Regions from separate parts of the Paenibacillus sp. JT22N12 genome, predicted to be linked through region 1. Evidence: riboswitches for the same ligand, from Rfam matches in the RefSeq annotation. Region 1 holds a riboswitch; each other region holds the start of a gene.
The links. A riboswitch is a leader RNA that binds a small molecule or an ion and turns the genes downstream of it on or off. The one in region 1 is predicted to bind thiamine pyrophosphate.
Positions count from the first base shown of each region.

Region 2: linked by a shared signal. The riboswitch ahead of AC0YOA_RS05320 (thiamine phosphate synthase) and the one ahead of AC0YOA_RS10920 (ABC transporter substrate-binding protein) in region 1 are both predicted to bind thiamine pyrophosphate.
Region 3: linked by a shared signal. The riboswitch ahead of thiC (phosphomethylpyrimidine synthase ThiC) and the one ahead of AC0YOA_RS10920 (ABC transporter substrate-binding protein) in region 1 are both predicted to bind thiamine pyrophosphate.

Region 1 covers NZ_JBWDNU010000002.1:1,210,853-1,216,782, forward strand. Annotated here, with positions in the region: gene AC0YOA_RS10905 (glycosyltransferase) at 1-1,264, opposite strand, end outside; gene AC0YOA_RS10910 (glycosyltransferase) at 1,270-2,421, opposite strand; gene AC0YOA_RS10915 (hypothetical protein) at 2,500-2,910, opposite strand; TPP riboswitch at 3,137-3,248, shown strand; gene AC0YOA_RS10920 (ABC transporter substrate-binding protein) at 3,431-4,501, shown strand; gene AC0YOA_RS10925 (thiamine-binding protein) at 4,552-4,854, shown strand; gene AC0YOA_RS10930 (ABC transporter permease) at 4,844-5,614, shown strand; gene AC0YOA_RS10935 (ABC transporter ATP-binding protein) at 5,624-5,930, shown strand, end outside.
Region 2 covers NZ_JBWDNU010000001.1:1,265,511-1,271,440, forward strand. Annotated here, with positions in the region: gene AC0YOA_RS05300 (thiazole biosynthesis adenylyltransferase ThiF) at 1-680, opposite strand, end outside; gene AC0YOA_RS05305 (thiazole synthase) at 677-1,444, opposite strand; gene thiS (sulfur carrier protein ThiS) at 1,446-1,649, opposite strand; gene thiO (glycine oxidase ThiO) at 1,633-2,787, opposite strand; gene AC0YOA_RS05320 (thiamine phosphate synthase) at 2,771-3,406, opposite strand; TPP riboswitch at 3,524-3,625, opposite strand; gene AC0YOA_RS05325 (hypothetical protein) at 3,771-5,057, opposite strand; gene AC0YOA_RS05330 (carbohydrate ABC transporter permease) at 5,092-5,928, opposite strand; gene AC0YOA_RS05335 (carbohydrate ABC transporter permease) at 5,925-5,930, opposite strand, start outside.
Region 3 covers NZ_JBWDNU010000017.1:112,775-118,704, forward strand. Annotated here, with positions in the region: gene AC0YOA_RS34380 (glycoside hydrolase family 78 protein) at 1-1,242, shown strand, start outside; TPP riboswitch at 1,291-1,398, shown strand; gene thiC (phosphomethylpyrimidine synthase ThiC) at 1,825-3,552, shown strand; gene AC0YOA_RS34390 (carboxylesterase family protein) at 3,747-4,400, shown strand; gene AC0YOA_RS34395 (VOC family protein) at 4,565-5,362, shown strand; gene AC0YOA_RS34400 (ATP-dependent helicase) at 5,387-5,930, shown strand, end outside.

The sequences.
Region 1 (5,930 bases):
CCTCCGAAGGCTGGATGATGTTGCGGCGGAACTGCAAGTAGGCATAACCGGTTCCGGCGAATAAGCGCTCGATGCCGGTGCGGGTAAAGAATCGAAGATGCGTCACGTCCAGAAGGCCTCTGTCCGTATAATTCCATTGACCCTTCAGCAGATCGCGGATAACTGAATAATGGCCGACATTGGGAATGCTGGCCAGCAGTTTGCCTTCTTCTTTCAGAAGCGGAAGTACCTTCTGGACAATATTCCAGGGTTCCATTAAATGCTCAAGGACATCCGCACAGATGATATAGTCAAAATAAAGCCCGGGATATTCGATGTCCATCGTTTCGATATTTCCGGTGCGGACCTTTGCAAATCCGGAAGCAATATCAGCTGCATTCGAATTCAACTCAATCCCGTGCAGCTCGGCATTCGGATACCAATTTTTAAGCTCGAGCAGCGTAGCTCCGCAGGCACAGCCGATTTCAAGCACCCGAAGCGGCTCCGCTGAAGGCTCGTCGAGAAGCTGTAAAATTTCATGACGGATAAGCAGGGAATATTCCGGGCTGAAGCCCCATTTCTCATTAAACTTCTGGCTATTAGTTTGCATAAGCCCGATATAAGCCTGCGGGTCACCCTTGAATGAGGCGCTGCCTTCGTGATGGATGAATGTATCCGTGCAAATCATAAGCCGGTAGCCGGCATTGCGGATACGAAGACAATAGTCGTCATCCTCGTAATTGCCTGGCGTGAACTGCTCATCCAGGAAGCCGACTGCATCGTAAACCTCCCGCTTCATCAGCAGGCAAAAGCCGATCAGCTTGAGGCGTTCCTCCCATTTTGAAGGATCAGAACGATTATATTGTTCGGCGAACGGGATCATTTCATCCAACGAGCTGTAAGGCACTTCCAGGGCGGAATAATAAGCCGCAGCGTTGGTGACGGGACCAACCGCGCCGATTTCTCCGCGGCTGTAAAGGCAGGCGAGAAGCTGGTCGAGCCATCTTGGCGTAAGGACCGTATCATTGTTGAGCAGGAGCAGATTCTCTCCTGTGGCCAGCTCCATCCCTTGGTTGCAGCCTTTCGGAAAACCGAGATTTTCTTGATTATAGACGACCTTAAGGTCCGGTTGATCTTGAAGCCACTTCACGGTTCCGTCGTACGAGCCGTTATCGACCACAATCAGTTCATAAGCATCCGGCGGCGTATATGCCTGAATGCTTTCTATGCACTTCTGTGTATAAGGAAGTCCGTTACATGTCAGGACTATGATGCTCGTCTTCACGGGGATCATCCGCCTCCTTCGTTTTTATCTTTAATTGCCGCTGTTTCTGCCGCAGCCTTGGTTTCTGCGGCTTCCAGTGACCGGAGAGCACCTTCCAACTGGCTTTTGTTGGCAAGCAGATTCGCATCGCCGGGCAAGTATTCAAGGGCTTTTTCAGTATGTTCGCAGGCTTTGTCCAGCTGACCGAGCTTCCCGTAACAGATTGCCAGCTGCACGTGCGGCGCCCAGGTCCAGCATATTTTGTTCATTAATCCGAAATGGTTCGGGGGCATTTCCCGTGCGAGCGCCATCTCATACCAAAATATGGCCTTCTCATAATCGCTGTGCTCCTCGTGCCAATAGGCAATTCTGCAGCAAATATCCGCGCGGGGGAGGTCATACTCGAAGGATTTGAGCAGGCTCTGCAGTTCCTTCTTCGCATCGCCTTTTGCATGATAACAATGCGCAAGCTGTCCGCAGGCTGCGTGGTGGTCTTCAAAATAATCGACTTCTCTCCTTAAGAAGGATTCATAGCTGTCAATCGCCTCATCCCAGCGTTTGTGATCCATGAGCTCATTAGAATAATAGAAATGGACCCGGGCGCTCATGTTCCCCTGTTCTTTGCGGATCGTTTCTTCCAGTATCGAAATATTCCGAAGCGGGTCTTTATGCTCGCGCATAGGCGCGTGGGTAACTTCAATGCCGGAAGACAGCGCCCTGCCGTCGACAACGAGCACTTCATGCACTGGGTTGACCCATTGAAAACTTCGCCGACGTTTAACCAGCCGGTTGCGGCGTGTGAACAGCTGGGCATTTCCCTGAAAGTCCCGGGACAGGACGTAATCCATCAGGACCGTGTCGTAATCGGAAGTCAGGTCGTTTTTCAATTTCAGGAACGCCTGCCGGTCCTTCTCCAGCAAAACATCATCCGCATCAAGCCAGCAAATATAATCTTTGGTAGCATGGCTGAAGGAAAAATTGCGCGCGGCGGCAAAATCGTGAATCCATTCGAAGTCGTATATATGATTCGTATACCTGGATACGATTTCTTTCGTATGGTCCGACGATCCGGTATCGACGATAATAATTTCGTCCATCAAATCCGCAACCGAATCGAGACATCGTGCGATTACCTTCTCTTCATTACGCACGATCATGCATAAACTGACCGAAATCAATTCAATCCACCCTTTCCAGTGCGTAAATAGGTAAAAAATGAAGCTACACGGTCTAGGCCGTATAGCTTCTTTGAAGAATTAGACCGTGGATGAGGCAAGTCCCCAGAATACTTCGGGGCCGATCCGTGATACACCAACGGCGAGACTGTTTATAAATGCTGAGTAAGTCGTTTGTGCAGCAGCGGGTGCCAATAGGTCTTGTACGGTAAAGCTGCGTGTATTAGCGCCTGCAATACCGGCTGTGAAGATGGCGGAATAAATAATGGTATCTGTAATCAAGGTTCCGCGAACAACCTGGACAGCAACGGTCGAGCCTGGAGCAGTAGCGCTAAATCCGATTGTTCCTGTCAGATCCACAATCGGGTTCGCGACGCTGCGGGTTTGCAGACCAACAACACCGAACAATACCGGAGCTGCTGTAAGCGCAACGTTGATGGAGCCGGAAGCATTTGCATTCATCGAGCTGCGTTGATCAAGAAAAGTTCCCATGCTGATTTCCCCCTTTCCTCGTAGATCTTACATGCTATTCCAAGTTCTCCGTAATGGAGTAGGCCAAGAATGGCCTCTATTTGCGGATTTTATGAGACTCATAGGCAAACGATTGTAAAATCACCCCAGGTCCCCGTATATTTAACGGATCAAGCATCCTGTTATATGTCAACTTTCAGGTGGTATTTTGCACATTGTTTGCTATAATAGGAGGTGCGACATAACTGAATATGACATGGGGAGCTGGAGTAGGCCGGCTGAGAGGGGATACCGATACAATCCCGACCCTTTGACCTGATCTGGATAATGCCAGCGTAGGAATTGCATTGTAGCCAGCCCGTTTTCATGGTTTTAAGTGAAAGCAGGAGGGCGGATTTTACAAAGCCGTTTACAAGCGTCTTCCATCGGGAGGGCGCTTTTTCTTATGGACAAATCGGGGTTATGGGAAGATGTTGTCGCTTATCTTGAACGATATTGGGGAGGAGCAGCGAAGATCATGGCAGTAAATAAACGGTTCACAATGGCAAAATGGGGAATAGCGGTGCTTGTACTGCTGCTCACGCTTGCGGGCTGCGGAGCCAAAGAGAATAATACGGGTCAGGCAGACAACGCGGCGGGTACAAACAGCAGCGGTGCGGATGCGGACGGAGCCAGCCAGGAAACCGGCAACACGGATGCCGGACAGAGTGCTGCCTTAACGAAGGTGAAGGTCGTGCTGGACTGGACGCCGAATACGAATCATACAGGGCTTTATGTAGCCCGGGACAACGGTTTTTTCAAAAACCATGGACTTGATGTGGAAATCATCCAACCCGGCGAAGCCGGTGCCGACACGATGGTGGCCACGGGCGCGGCGGATTTCGGAGTAGGTTATCAGGAAGGGATTACACAAGCGCGGATTCAGGGTGTGCCGCTGGTTTCCATAGCCGCCGTCATTCAGCACAACACCTCGGGCTTCGCTTCGCCTGCGGACAAGAATATCAAGACGCCGACCGATTTTGAGGGTAAAACCTATGGCGGCTGGGGCTCTCCGGCCGAGGAGGCCGTCATCGATTCCTTGATGCAGGAGCAGAAGGCGGATGCGGGCAAAGTGAAAATCGTGAACATCGGCGATGCTGATTTCTTTACGGCTGTGAAGAAAAACATTGATTTTGCCTGGATCTATTATGCCTGGACCGGCGTGGAGGCCGAGCTTCGCGGGGATAAAATCAACATGATTTACTTGACCGATTACAGCGACAAGCTGGACTATTATACGCCTGTGCTGGAAACGAACGAGAAGATGATTGCCGAGCGCAGCGACATTGTAAAAGCATTCGTGGCCGGAGCATCCGAAGGATATATCTTTGCGATCGATCATCCAGAGGATGCGGCGGAAATCCTGATCAAGGCGGAGCCGGATCTGAACGCCGATCTGGTCCGGGCCAGCCAGAAATGGCTCAGCCCGCGCTATCAGGATGATGCATCCCGCTGGGGAGAGCAAAATCCGGAAGTATGGACGAATTATGCCGACTGGATGTTTGAGCATAAGCTGCTGGATAAAAAACTCGAGGCGGATAAAGCCTTCACAAACGAATTTTTGCCTGAATAGCCGATAAAGGCCGGAGGGAACTCAAAATAGGAAAAGGGGAAGAAAACGACATGGCGAACGCCTTATTAAGCATTCAAATACTGCCGCATACACCTGGAGGGGAAAGCGTCATTCCGTATGTGGACCGTGCCATCGAGATTATTAAAGCATCCGGCGTGCCTTACCGCGTGGCGCCGCTTGAAACGACGATGGAAGGGGAATTGAATCATCTGCTGTCTATCGTCGAGGAGATGAATGATGCGATGACCGTGATGGGATGCCCATCCGTAATCTCACAAATCAAAGTGTACTATAATCCCGAAAGCGGCGCGTCCATGGGCAGGCTGCTGGAGAAATATCCAGATGGTCAGTAAGCTTCGCAAATATGGGCCTCCTGTAATTGTGTTGGCTGTTTTTATTGTGTTGTGGCAGGCGGCGGTGGCTGTTTTTGATATCGAACCCTACATTCTCCCGTCTCCGCTTGCGATTGCATCCAACACAGTCTCGGAGGCGCCGCGTCTGTTTCATCATACGCTGTCAACGCTGGGTGTGACTCTGCTCGGCTTTACGGCAGGAACGGCGGCGGGCTTTGTGCTCGCCGCTTTGCTGCATCTTATACCGGGAGCCAAAGCCGGTTTCTACCCGCTGCTGGTCCTGACCCAGAATGTGCCCGTTATCGCACTGGGATCGCTGCTGGTGGTCTGGTTTGGCTTTGGCATACTCCCCAGGCTCATACTGATTATGCTCGTCTGTTTCTTTCCCGTTGTTGTAGCCATGCTTACGGGACTTACGCAAAGCGATCCCAAGCTGGTCGACTATATGAAGATGATCGGTGCGTCCAAGAGCCAGCTGTTCTGGCGCCTGGAGCTTCCCAACGCCGTATCCTATCTGTTTTCGGGCCTGAAAATCGCCGCTTCCTACAGCGTGATCAGTGCAATCTACGCCGAATCGATTGGCGGAAGCGAGGGATTGGGCAACTTTATGCTGGTGTCCCAACGGGGCTGGCAGACGGCTAATGTATTTTCCGCTATCGCGATCATTGTCGTTCTGAGTCTCATTCTGTTTGGAATTATCAGTTTGGCTGAGCAAATACTGGTGCGCGGAGGCAGGCGCAAACCCGAGAAAGGAGCGTGACATTGCCTAATGACACAGAATGCGCTTGAGCTGAAGGCTGTATCCAAGCGTTTTAATGAAGGAAACTCTTCCAAGCTTGTATTGTCCGATGTGACCTTTCATGTGAAGGAAGGTGAATTCGTCTCGTTAATTGGACCATCCGGCAGCGGGAAAACGACTCTCTTCCAAATTATTGGCGGACTTGAGCGGCCTTCTTCAGGTGAGATCCGGATTGACGGCCGAATCAGTCTCGGCGAGCGGGGCAGAATCGCTTATATGCCGCAGCAGGCTGCATTGCTGCCTTGGCTGACCGTAACGGGCAATATTGAGCTTGCTT
Region 2 (5,930 bases), on a different contig from region 1:
TGCTGGTTGTTCCACAGATCGAAGGAAGTCAGCTTGCCGCGAAGCGCCTCGCGCCCGCCTGTGAGCAGCTTGAGCGCCTCCGCCGTCTGATAGGCGACTACCATTTGCACCGCAGGGCTGATAATGCCAGCCGTGTCGCAGGTCGCTCCCCCAAGCGGGACGGTTTCGAGCAGACAGTTCAAGCACGGCGTTTCGCCCGGAAGGATCGTGTAGGTGATGCCGTAGCTGCCCACACAAGCCCCGTAAATCCAGGGGATACGATGCTTCTGGGAAATATCATTGATAAGCAGCCGCGTGTCGAAATTGTCCGTAGCATCGATAATGACATCCACTCCCCGGACCAGCTGCTCAATGTCGCGGGTCGTCACATCCATGATCAACGCCTCGATCTCAACCTCCGAATTAAGCGACTGGAGCCGCTCCTTCGCGGCAATCGCTTTGGGCATCCGCCGCTTCGCGTCGTCTTCGCTGAATAATTGCTGACGCTGGAGATTGCTCCACTCCACATAATCGCGGTCCACAACCGTCAGCTTCCCGACACCCGCGCGCACGAGCGCTTCGGCGTTGCCCGTGCCCAGCGCTCCTGCTCCAATGAGCAGAACATGCTTGCTTCCAAGCTTCTCCTGCCCGGCCGTGCCAATGGGAGGAAACAGCTCCTGCCTGGAATAACGCCCGTTCAATTGGAGCTCCAGCCTTCCATCGGGCTGCTGGCCGACGCATACCGTTTCTTCGGAATTCTTCCCGCCTCGAAGCCCAGCCTTCCCGCCTCAATGGCAAGCTTCATCGCCAAAGCCATCTTGACAGGGTCCTTGGCGCCGGAGACCGCCGTGTTCAACAGCACGCCATCAGCGCCCATCTCCATCGCAATCGCAGCATCCGACGGTGTACCGATTCCCGCATCCACGATGACAGGAACGGTCGCCTGTTCAATAATGAAGCTGAGATTCAGCGGATTGATAATCCCAAGCCCTGTGCCGATCGGCGATGCGCCCGGCATGATGGCATGCACGCCCAAATCCTGCAGACGTCTGGCCAGCAGAACATCATCGGACGTATATGGCAGAACGGTGAACCCTTCGGCAAGCAGCATCTCGGACGCCTTCAGCGTCTCGATGGGATCGGGCAGCAGCGTCTTGAAGTCGCCAATCACCTCGACCTTGATCATATCGCAAAGCCCGGAAGCTTTGGCCAGTCTGGCAATTCGCACCGCTTCCTCCGCGGTCTTGGCCCCTGCCGTATTCGGCAGCAGCGTGTAGCGGCTCACATCCAGCATCTCCAGAAAATTAGGCTGGCTAGCCTCAAAAATATTCATCCTTCTCACGGCGAACGTCAGAATCTGCGATTCCGAAGCCTCGACGGCCTGCTTCTGGATTTCAAAATCCGGGAACTTCCCTGTGCCGAGCAGCAGCCGGGAATGAAATTCATGTGCTCCAATCTTCAACATATCAGCCACCTCCTACAAAATGGACAATCTCAATACGGTCTCCGTCCGACAGACGGGTATCCTGGTGAGCGGACTTTTCCAGAATGCTCTGGTTCCACTCAACGATCACTACCTTCTCCTCCAAACCGAAATGACGGAGCAGGTCGTGTACGGATGCTAAAGTACCGGGCACTTCAACGTTCTCGCCATTAATGTGCAAATTCATCCTGGTTCATCGCTCCTTTCATGTCCATCTGCCGGTTCAATCGAAAAGCGTCGAGATAATCGGCCTCTGCCGCTTTTCCCTCCGCCCAATCAGCGGCCAATTGCCCGGTAATGGGACTAAGCAGTATGCCATTGCGATAGTGGCCGGCCGCCACATACAAGCCCCGCAGCTCCTTATGCTCCCCCAGGAAAGGCAATCCGTCCGCGGTCTGCGGCCGCAGTCCCGACCAGGCTTTTTCCCATTCCGCATGCACAATATCCGGAACCAGCAGCTTGGCAGCTTCGAGGAGTTTGCCAATCCCCCCCAGCGTGACTTTGCGGTCATAGGAATGCTCTCTCATCGTGGCTCCGACAATAAGCCGTCCGCCCTTCTTGGGAACGAGATAACAATCATCGCTGAAGATCGTCGCTTGCACCAGCGGCGCATGGGTAAGCACCGAGAAGCATTCTCCCTGAACAGGGAAAACAGGACTTGAAAGTCCAGCCTGCTCCATTAGCGGTCCGCTCCAGGTGCCGGAGGCAATGACGATGCGGCTGCCATACAAGGTTGTGTCCCGGGTGCGGACGCCGCATACAGAGCCCTGCTCCAGCACAAGCGATTGAACCTCCGCATATTCCCGTATATCCGCTCCCAGCGCCGCGGCTGCCTTGGCAAAAGCAAGGGAAAGCTCCGGGGCCAGCACATGCCCGTCCTCTTCAACAAGCATGGCGCCCAAAATATCCGGGGCAAGCGCCGGCTCGAGCTTGCGAACCTCACGACCGGTCAGCCAGCTTGCCTGTTGCCCCGCTTTGCGCTGAAATTCAATCGCATGCTGAAGCTCGTTCATCTGTTCGACGGTTGTGGCGATGCGAAGCAGCCCCTTGCGCTCCAGACCGATATCAATTCCGCTGAGCTCTCGAAGCTGGGCGGCAAGTGAGGGGAAGAGCGCGCGGCTGCGGAGGGCCAGCTCGAATAATGGCCCCGCTTCGTTGATTTCCGCCTGTGCGGCAAGCATGCCGGCAGCGGCATTGGAGGCCTGCCCGGCAAGCCGGTCACGCTCCAGCAGCACAACCTTCATGCCTCTTGCCGCCATATGGTAAGCGATCGAGCTTCCAATCACCCCTCCGCCCACAATGATCGCATCAAAAGTATTCGTCATCTGATTCGTCTCCTCGTCTGTTCAAAGCTTCGGCATACTGCAAGGCGGCCCGCAGAGGATCCGCCGCCTGCATAATGCCCGACAGCACCGCTACACCCGCTGCTCCTGCTGCCCGAACCTGCTGCACGCGCTCCGGATTAATTCCGCCAATGGCGATTACGGGTATATCTGCGCTCCGGACCATATGCGCCAGAGCGCCGATCCCTCTCGGCTCCTGCCCCGGCTTGGAAGCCGTTGCGAATATATGGCCATAAATCAGGAAATCCGCTCCCTGCTGCCCGGCCAGGACAGCCTCCTCTATTCCATGCACGGAGCAGCCCAGCCGAAGTCCGGGAAAAGCCATTCTGGCTTCTCTTACGCCCAAACTGCGGTAGGATAGCTGAGCGCCCTGCAGCCGGGCGGCCCAAGCTACATCGATACGGTCATTAATCATTATTTTCCCGGCCGGAACGCTTTCGGCCAGCAGAGATTGCACGCCCTGCCACAGCTCGAAAGCATTCCTCGCCGGTTCCCGCAGATGAAAGGAAGTCACATACGGATGAATCTTCCCGGCAGTCCTCGCATAGGCTTCCAGATCCTGCCGGCCATCCGAAATTATATGTAATTCCAGTGCCGTCAAACTATCACCGCCCTCCCAGACTACGGTATGGATAAAAACACAAAAAAGACCACCCTCCAGATAAGAAGGCGGCCCTGTTCAACTAGGCAATAGCATACTTATTCATATGCCGATAGACCAATCGTGAGACCACTTCCCTACGCTGGTATTACCCAGATCAGGTGCAAAGGGTTTGAATTCATCTTCAATCTCAGCCATTCGGCTCCCCTAGTGATACATCCTATGCAATTGGCTTTATACTATCACGAATGCTAGAAAAAGCAAATAAAAATCTGTTGGAAGGCTGCAAATATGCGGGTCCAACCTTATGTGGCCAGGAAGAAGCCGCATCTGAAAGGGTAAGCGTTGGGACATTATTTTCCTCTCAATACCCGCCGGCATACGGGCTTTTCGGCTCTGCTCCCTGATGGTCGAACTTCGCCATATAGGCCCCTCTCTTCTCGACTGTTTCTGCCGAGGAAGTCATCGCCTGCTTCAGATCCCCTTTATGCACGTCATTCACGATCCAGCGCTGCCCGAAACCGGCATGCACCACTTCATCGGCCCAGTCGAAGTCCTGGAAGGTCGTCATGAGCGGATCCCGGGCAATGTCGCGGCAAAATTCCCATTCCTCGCGCTTGCCAGGCGGGTATTTCATCGCCGCTTTCTCAATGGCAATCGTCAGATGCGTATAGGCCTCGTCCGGCTCGAACAGCTGCAGCGTCATGTCCAGCCAGCCCGTCCAGTTCGGCTTGTCGTATATATCATAGCCCTTGACGCGCAGCGCCGCTTCGCCGAACCAGGAATGTCTGACCTCGTCCCAGGCATGCCTGGCGGTATCAAGGTAGAACTCCCAGGGCTTGCCTTCGGATTGAAAGTGGACGCAGGCAACCGCTTCCGCCGGAGACATCTCGAAGAAGCGCGTAAACATCATCATTTCGAATCGGCCCGCCTCGGAGTCCTCGAACTGAAATTCCTTGAATTTGCTCACTGCGCTGCGGAACCGCTCGTCGCGCGTGCTGGAAGCAGGCAGCTCGAATGGCTGGGCGGCAACCGCAAGCTCTGGATCGGGCTCCTCCTTGGCGAGATCCCCGTCAATCCCTCCGGCTGCAGCCAGCAAATTACGAAGGTATCCGACCCAGCGGTCGGCATCGGTCACCTCTTTCTCAGTGGCCTCGGCCGTGAAATGCCGTACGGCCTCATTCCCCCACTCCAGCTGCTCCTCCCGGTCCATCAATTGATGCTTCAATAAATGAATCGTCGGCTCATCGACAATGGGCTGGGCGCTTGCCATATATGCCCGCGCAGAGCGGATTTGATCCGGTTTCACCACCTCGAACAACGCTCTCATCAGCTGCAGCGTATCCGCGGATTTCAGCACCTCGTCCATCAGCAGCTCCAGATTCGGGTCCGGCGACTTGTCGAAGGCCGACGAGCTCATTCGGAGCTGCTTGCAGCGGCTGCGCAGCTGATCGCAATGCGAGGCATCCTGCCACATCAGGCGGGAAAGCGCCCCCTTCACCTCGTATTCGGGGCGCGCCACCATATGCCCGGCCTCAAGCTTCATCAATCTGCGGTCCACATAGCCGATTCGATGCAATTTGTGGGATGATTCCGCTACCGACATGCCTACTTTGCCATAATTCTTGATTCCCATAAATGGATGCAGCATATAAATATTCCTCCCCGCAAATAAAAGTACTCTATTAACCCTTCAATCCGGTTGTAGAAATTCCTTCTACAAAATGCTTTTGCGCCAGGAAAAAGATAATCATGCAGGGCAGCATCGTCAGTAATGACATCGCCATGATCTGATTCCATTGAATATCATAGGTGGCGTCGATTGACATTCTCAGCGCCAGTTGAAGTGTAAATTTGCTGACGCTGTTCACATAGATCAGCGTGTTGAAAAATTCATTCCACAGCCAGATGAATTGAATTATACTGACGGAGAACAGCGCAGGCTTGCACAGCGGCATCAGGATCCGGGTCAGAATCGTAAAGGAATTGCAGCCGTCTATTTTCGCCGATTCATCCAGCTCGCTCGGCAGACCGCGTATAAATTGAACCATCATAAAGATGAAGAACGGATATCCCCCGAGGAAAGCCGGAACGACAAATGGCAAATAGCTGTCCAGCCATCCGAAATTCCGGAACAGCAGGTAACGCGGAATGATCAGCACCGCATGGGGCAGCATCAATGTTGCTATCATGACTGCCAGCAGCACCTTCTTCAGCGGAAATTGAAACCTTGTGAATCCGTAGGCGACAAGAACGCTTGAGACGACCGTACCGATGACAGTGGGAACGACCAGCAGAAAGGAATTGGCGTAGAACGTTCCGAACGTGAATTGACCGGAGCCCTTCCAGCCCTCCACAAAACCGTCCCAGATCACCCGCTTCGGAATTAATCCGATTGAAGTATAAATCTCTGCATTGGACCGGAAGGAAGCCGCCGCCATCCAGAGCAGCGGGTAGATCATAATAAAGCCGAATACGATCAATACCAGGTAAGCGCCGATTTTGGACAGATTCTTCATCATTT
Region 3 (5,930 bases), on a different contig from region 1:
ATTGACTCTAGGGCATATGACGCCGAGGATGGTGGACGGGAGAACCTGCCGCATGCGTACTACATTCGCAATATAACAACTGGCGATGGGGAATTATTGCAGAGCACGTCACGGACATTCTGGAGCAAGGTGTTCAACACACTTGGCACCTTCAATATCCGTCAGGTCGTGCAGGATTCGGCAGGAGCCGAGGCGCAGTATAACGGGCAGGTCACGATATACAACCAGATACCGCAAGCCCGGATCACAGTACCTGAAAGCACGGATCAGAATAATCCGGCGAAGCTAACGGAATTCCGGCCGGCGTTTCAATGGAATTATGCGGATGCTGACGGAGATTTGCAAACCCGATACCAGCTTCAGATTTTCAAATATGGCGGAGAGCTGTATCGGGATACGGATATCAAGCCGGGCCGGGAACTCTCTTGGCGGCCAACTGTCGACCTGCCTGAGCATGTGTACATGTATGTCATAGTCCGTGTGTATGACGGCTATGACTGGAGCAATTGGAGCGATCCGAAATACTTCTATATCGAAACGAACCGGCCGCCTACAGCCGATTTTGACTGGACACCCAAACCGGTGTATGAAGGGGATTCGATCCGGATCGGCCATACCATTGACGATTCCGACCTGGATACCTTACAGGTTGTCTATATTGTCAAGGATCCGGAGGGAGGCTCACAAACCTTCAGCTCCTTTCTTAATAGTCCCTATGGTCACACCGGGCCAGGTTTCAGAGGAGACAAGGCAGGGATCTATAAAGTCGAGCTTACGGTCCAGGACGGTGAAGCGCCGCCGGTAGTGGTGCGCAAAGACATACCGGTGCTGCCGCTTGACGTCAAGGGTCAGGTGCTGCATACGGATTTGTGGGACCAGCGCCGCAGAGAATACAATATGAATCAAAACGGCGATGCAGACAGCCCGCGCGGTTATGAGGTCTTTTGGGCAGGTGAGAAGTTTGTGCTGCATGCCCAAACGACCGACACGGTAACAACTACCCAAGCGGATACTGTTGAGGTGACGATGAACGGCTTCACGGCTCATCTGGATGCCGCGAACGCGCGGCGTACCAGCTGGAGCGGCAGTATGTGGGATGAAAGCTTCGAGAAGCTGGAGGATGGGCCGCTGACGTTTACGTTCACCTCTACTTACAACAACGGGACCGTGAAGACAGACTACGTAACTGTCACGGTTGCAGGCAATGTGCAGCAGACGGTTGGCATTCATCGAAGAAATTGAACATTATAAGTTGACTGCGTGTGCGTTCACGCGATATAGTCGTACTAGGAAATCCACTAGGGGCGCCCGCATGGGCTGAGATAAAGCGCTGATCGCTTTGGTCCCTTTGAACCTGATCTGGGTTATGCCAGCGTAGGAAAGTGGGCTTGTCTGTGCGATTATGGGCTGGATCTATGCTATTGTCTTTTCGCATAGACAGGATGCCTCACTTATTCGGACAATGAAGCATAGTCTTCATATGCCGGATGGAAATTGCCGCATTCAAACCGCTCCCATGCCGGAGCGGTTTTTTTAACTTTATAGAATTTATAAGCTTCACTCCTATAAATTTCTATACGGTCCAAGGGAAGAAATTTGCTCAGCCGCAAAGGACGGCAAAACGGATTCTTCCCGGTTCGCTCCAGCATGATAGTGTGTCAAGGAATGCTGTCGGTGAACGGGCTGAAGCCTGCTCATACCGGGAACTAATGGGACAGGGAACTGCCTGCCCTTGGCTCGTTCCAATTTTTCCGCACCGTCTATGCCGCTGTCCTTGCGAGCCTCCTAGGGGATTATCCAAATTACCTTGGGAGGTTTTTTGATATGACGATCATGGCTGGAGCATTGCCGGGCAGTCGCAAAGTGTATGTGCAAGGAAGCCGTTCGGATGTACGGGTGCCGATGCGGGAGATTGAACTGTCGCCAAGTATCAGTAGAAGCGGCGAGGTGCAGATGAACGAACCGGTTCGGGTATATGATTCCAGCGGTCCGTACACGGATTCCGCCTATCGGGCCGATGTGCGCAAGGGTCTGCCGGCTCTTCGCCGGTCATGGATTGAAGATCGGGGAGATGTGGAGCGCTATGAAGGGCGTGTGATTCAGCCGCTTGATAACGGTTTCCACTCGGAGAAAGCGGCAGGCAGCCAAGGAGCAGAACCGTACCCGGCTTTAAATCACACACCGCTAAGAGCTGTCCGCGGGTGCAATGTGACTCAATTATTTTATGCCCGCAGGGGAATCATTACGCCGGAGATGGCGTTTATTGCTGTTCGTGAAGGGGTAGCGGCAGAGCTTGTGCGAAGCGAGGTAGCGGCAGGAAGAGCTATTATACCGGCGAATATCAATCATCCGGAGAGCGAACCGATGATTATCGGGCGCCGCTTCCACGTCAAGATCAATGCCAACATCGGTAATTCAGCCGTTGCTTCGTCCATCGAGGAGGAAGTGGAGAAAATGACATGGGCTACCCGCTGGGGCGCCGATACGGTCATGGATCTCTCCACGGGCAGGAACATTCATACAACCCGCGAATGGATCGTGCGAAACTCGCCGGTTCCGGTCGGCACAGTGCCTATCTATCAGGCGCTGGAAAAGGTGAACGGAAAGGCGGAGGATCTGAGCTGGGAGGTGTACCGCGATACTCTGATCGAGCAGGCCGAGCAAGGGGTTGATTATTTTACCATTCATGCGGGTGTGCTGCTGCGTTATATTCCGCTTACAGCCAAGCGGGTAACGGGGATTGTTTCGCGGGGCGGGTCGATTATGGCGGCATGGTGCCTGGCGCATCAACGCGAGAATTTTCTGTATACGCACTTTGAAGAAATTTGCGAAATTATGAAACAATATGATGTTTCATTCTCTCTTGGTGACGGGCTGCGTCCCGGCTCCATTGCAGATGCCAATGACGAGGCTCAATTCGGGGAGCTGGATACTCTTGGCGAGCTGGCTCAAGCAGCATGGAAGCATGATGTGCAGGTGATGATCGAAGGCCCCGGCCATGTTCCGATGCATCTGATCCAGGAGAATATGGAGCGTCAATTGAAGGTATGCCGGGAGGCGCCATTCTATACACTGGGTCCGCTGACGACGGATATTGCTCCAGGCTACGACCATATCACTTCGGCTATCGGGGCGGCGATGATAGGCTGGCTCGGTACGGCGATGCTCTGTTATGTCACACCGAAGGAGCATCTGGGACTGCCCAATAAAGAGGATGTGAAGGAAGGCGTGATTGCGTACAAAATCGCGGCGCATGCCGCTGATCTGGCGAAGGGGCATGCGAACGCGCAAATACGGGACCATGCGCTTTCCAAAGCGAGGTTCGATTTTCGCTGGCGTGATCAGTTTCATCTCTCGCTTGATCCGGAACGGGCGATGTCCTATCACGATGAGACGCTTCCTGCAGATGCGGCCAAATCGGCCCATTTTTGCTCGATGTGCGGTCCGAAATTTTGCAGCATGCGAATCACACAGGATATCCGCGAGCAGGCTGTGCGGGACTTGGAAGGAGAAGATAACGCAAACCGGACAGGATTTGAAGCACAGCTTTAGTTGGCGGCGTTCCTTCTTTTTGCGATGCTGATTGACTTCGTCCAAAACGCCATGCAGACCGTCCCTGCCACCCCTGCCATGCCGCCTATAGACGCGCCGGGCGGCTTCAGTTTATATCAAAGCGGCTGGTAAAATATTGAACGATAGCGTTATAATAATGAAAAATCGCTCTTGAGAAAGGATGCTGCTGCTCCATGCCCGTCACCTCACATCTTCTTCGCCAAGAGACTCCTGAACCTGTACGGATCGGCTATCAATTGTTTCTTCCTTCGGATTACGAGAGGAATACCGGGAAGAAATGGCCGCTCATCCTGTTCCTGCATGGCATCAAGAAGCGGGGCGATGATCTGGCCTTGCTCCATCAGTATGGGGTTGCGCGTTTCGCTGAAGAAAGGGAGGACTTCGGATTTATCGTCGCAACGCCGCAATGTCCGGAGCATTCGGATTGGCCGCAGCAGCGGAATGCCCTGTCATCTCTTTTGGACGAAATAGCCCGCAGCCACCGTGTTGACCCGGAGAGGGTATATCTGACCGGATTCAGCATGGGCGGGAACGGAACATGGGACCTGGCGGCGAATGTCCCCGGGCGCTTCGCAGCTATTGCTCCTCTGGCCGGCTACTACCAGCCCGAAGATGCCAGCCTGCTGAAGGGTATACCGGTCTGGGCTTTCCATGGGGAGAAGGATGATGTAGTCATTCCCGGGAGAACAACCGAGATGGTTCACGCGATCAGGAGCCTGGGAGGGTCTGTCAGGTACACCGCCTACCCTGAACTTGATCATCAGATCTGGGAGGAGACGTACGGCAATCCCGAGCTGTATCAATGGTTTCTGGAGCATAAACGATAAGCAGGTCAGTGCCGCCGGAATCAGTTCCGGCGGTCTTTGTCTACCGGATTCCGTACATCTTTGACGTGCAGACATTTACTCTACTGCAATAAGGACGGGGAAAGCCGTTTCTGGCGGGAAGGTTTATAAAGAGCAGACAACCACAATAAGGATGGTGGAAAACCATGATTACACACTATGCGGGGCTGCAGCTGAACACGGTATCGATTCCAAGCGTGAGGCAGTATTATCATGAACGTCTGCTGCTGCCTATCGTGGAAGAATCCGAGAGCCGCATTGAATTCCGGATCACGGAGCACTGTACGATTGTATTTCAGGAGGCTTACGAGCCTGTTGCTCCGGCGCATCTGGCGTTTGAAGTTCCGTTCTCGGAATTCGACGCTCTTGTCGCCTTCCTGAAGAGTCGGCAGGTCATGATCGAGAAATGGCCGGACGGCAGAGAAGTGGATCATTTTGGAACGGGACAAAATATTTACTTTCGCGATGGGGATGGAAATTTGCTCGAACTGATTGCCCATCCTTATATCAAGGAGGATGTCGTAGCCCCCTCCGGCGCTCTTCGTGTTCTTTATATGCGCGAGGTCGGATTTCCCGTCGAACATGTGAAGGCATTCCGGGAGCGGCTGCAGGACATGTTTGATTTTAAGCTGGATAAAGTCTACGATAATTTCACTTTTGCCATCGGAGGAACGGCTCATTTCGTGCTGACCGCCAAGCAGCGGCGATGGATTCCGATCTCCATGCTTGCGCTGCCTCCCCGAATGCTAGTAACATTGGGAGTCTCGGACGAAAGTTACATCCAGGTGGTGCGCAGTCGTCTGAGGGAGGAAGAAATGGTTTCCGCCAATGATAGAGAGCTTCATATGATCATCAATGATTACCATATGTGCCTGCGGGTTGCAACCGGCTTCGGGAAGAATCTGCCGGCGCTTCTTCATTTGCCGCTGTCTATAAAGGATTAACGATAAACGATAGAGGGACTGTCTATGATAACCAAAGAGGATTTTTTTACGCGCAAGGCCAAGGAAACGGGCGTCGAGCTGAATGCGATTCAGCGGCAGGCGGTCCTTCAAACTGAAGGCGCGCTGCTTCTGCTTGCTTCTCCCGGCTCCGGGAAAACGACTACCGTCATCATGAAGATCGGCTATCTGATCCAGCAGAAAGGGATCGCTCCGTCGCGCATCAAGGCGGTCACGTTCAGCAGGGCGTCGGCGCTGGATATGAAGGAGCGGTTCAAGCGGTTTTTCCCGGAGCTTGCGCCAGTCGATTTCTCTACCATTCACAGTCTCGCATTTGAGATTGTCCGGGAGCATTTTCAGCAGACCCGAACCGCTTATCTTATTATCGAGGGCAATCAAGGAGGCAGGGAACAGGGCGGAGAGGATTTTGATCCCCATCAGCTGCATAAGAAGCTGATCCTGCGCAATCTGTATCAGTCGATTGCCGGCAATACGATAACGGAGGATCAAATGGAAGAGTTGACTACCTATATCAGCTACATCAAAAATAAAATGATTCCCAGCGACAAAT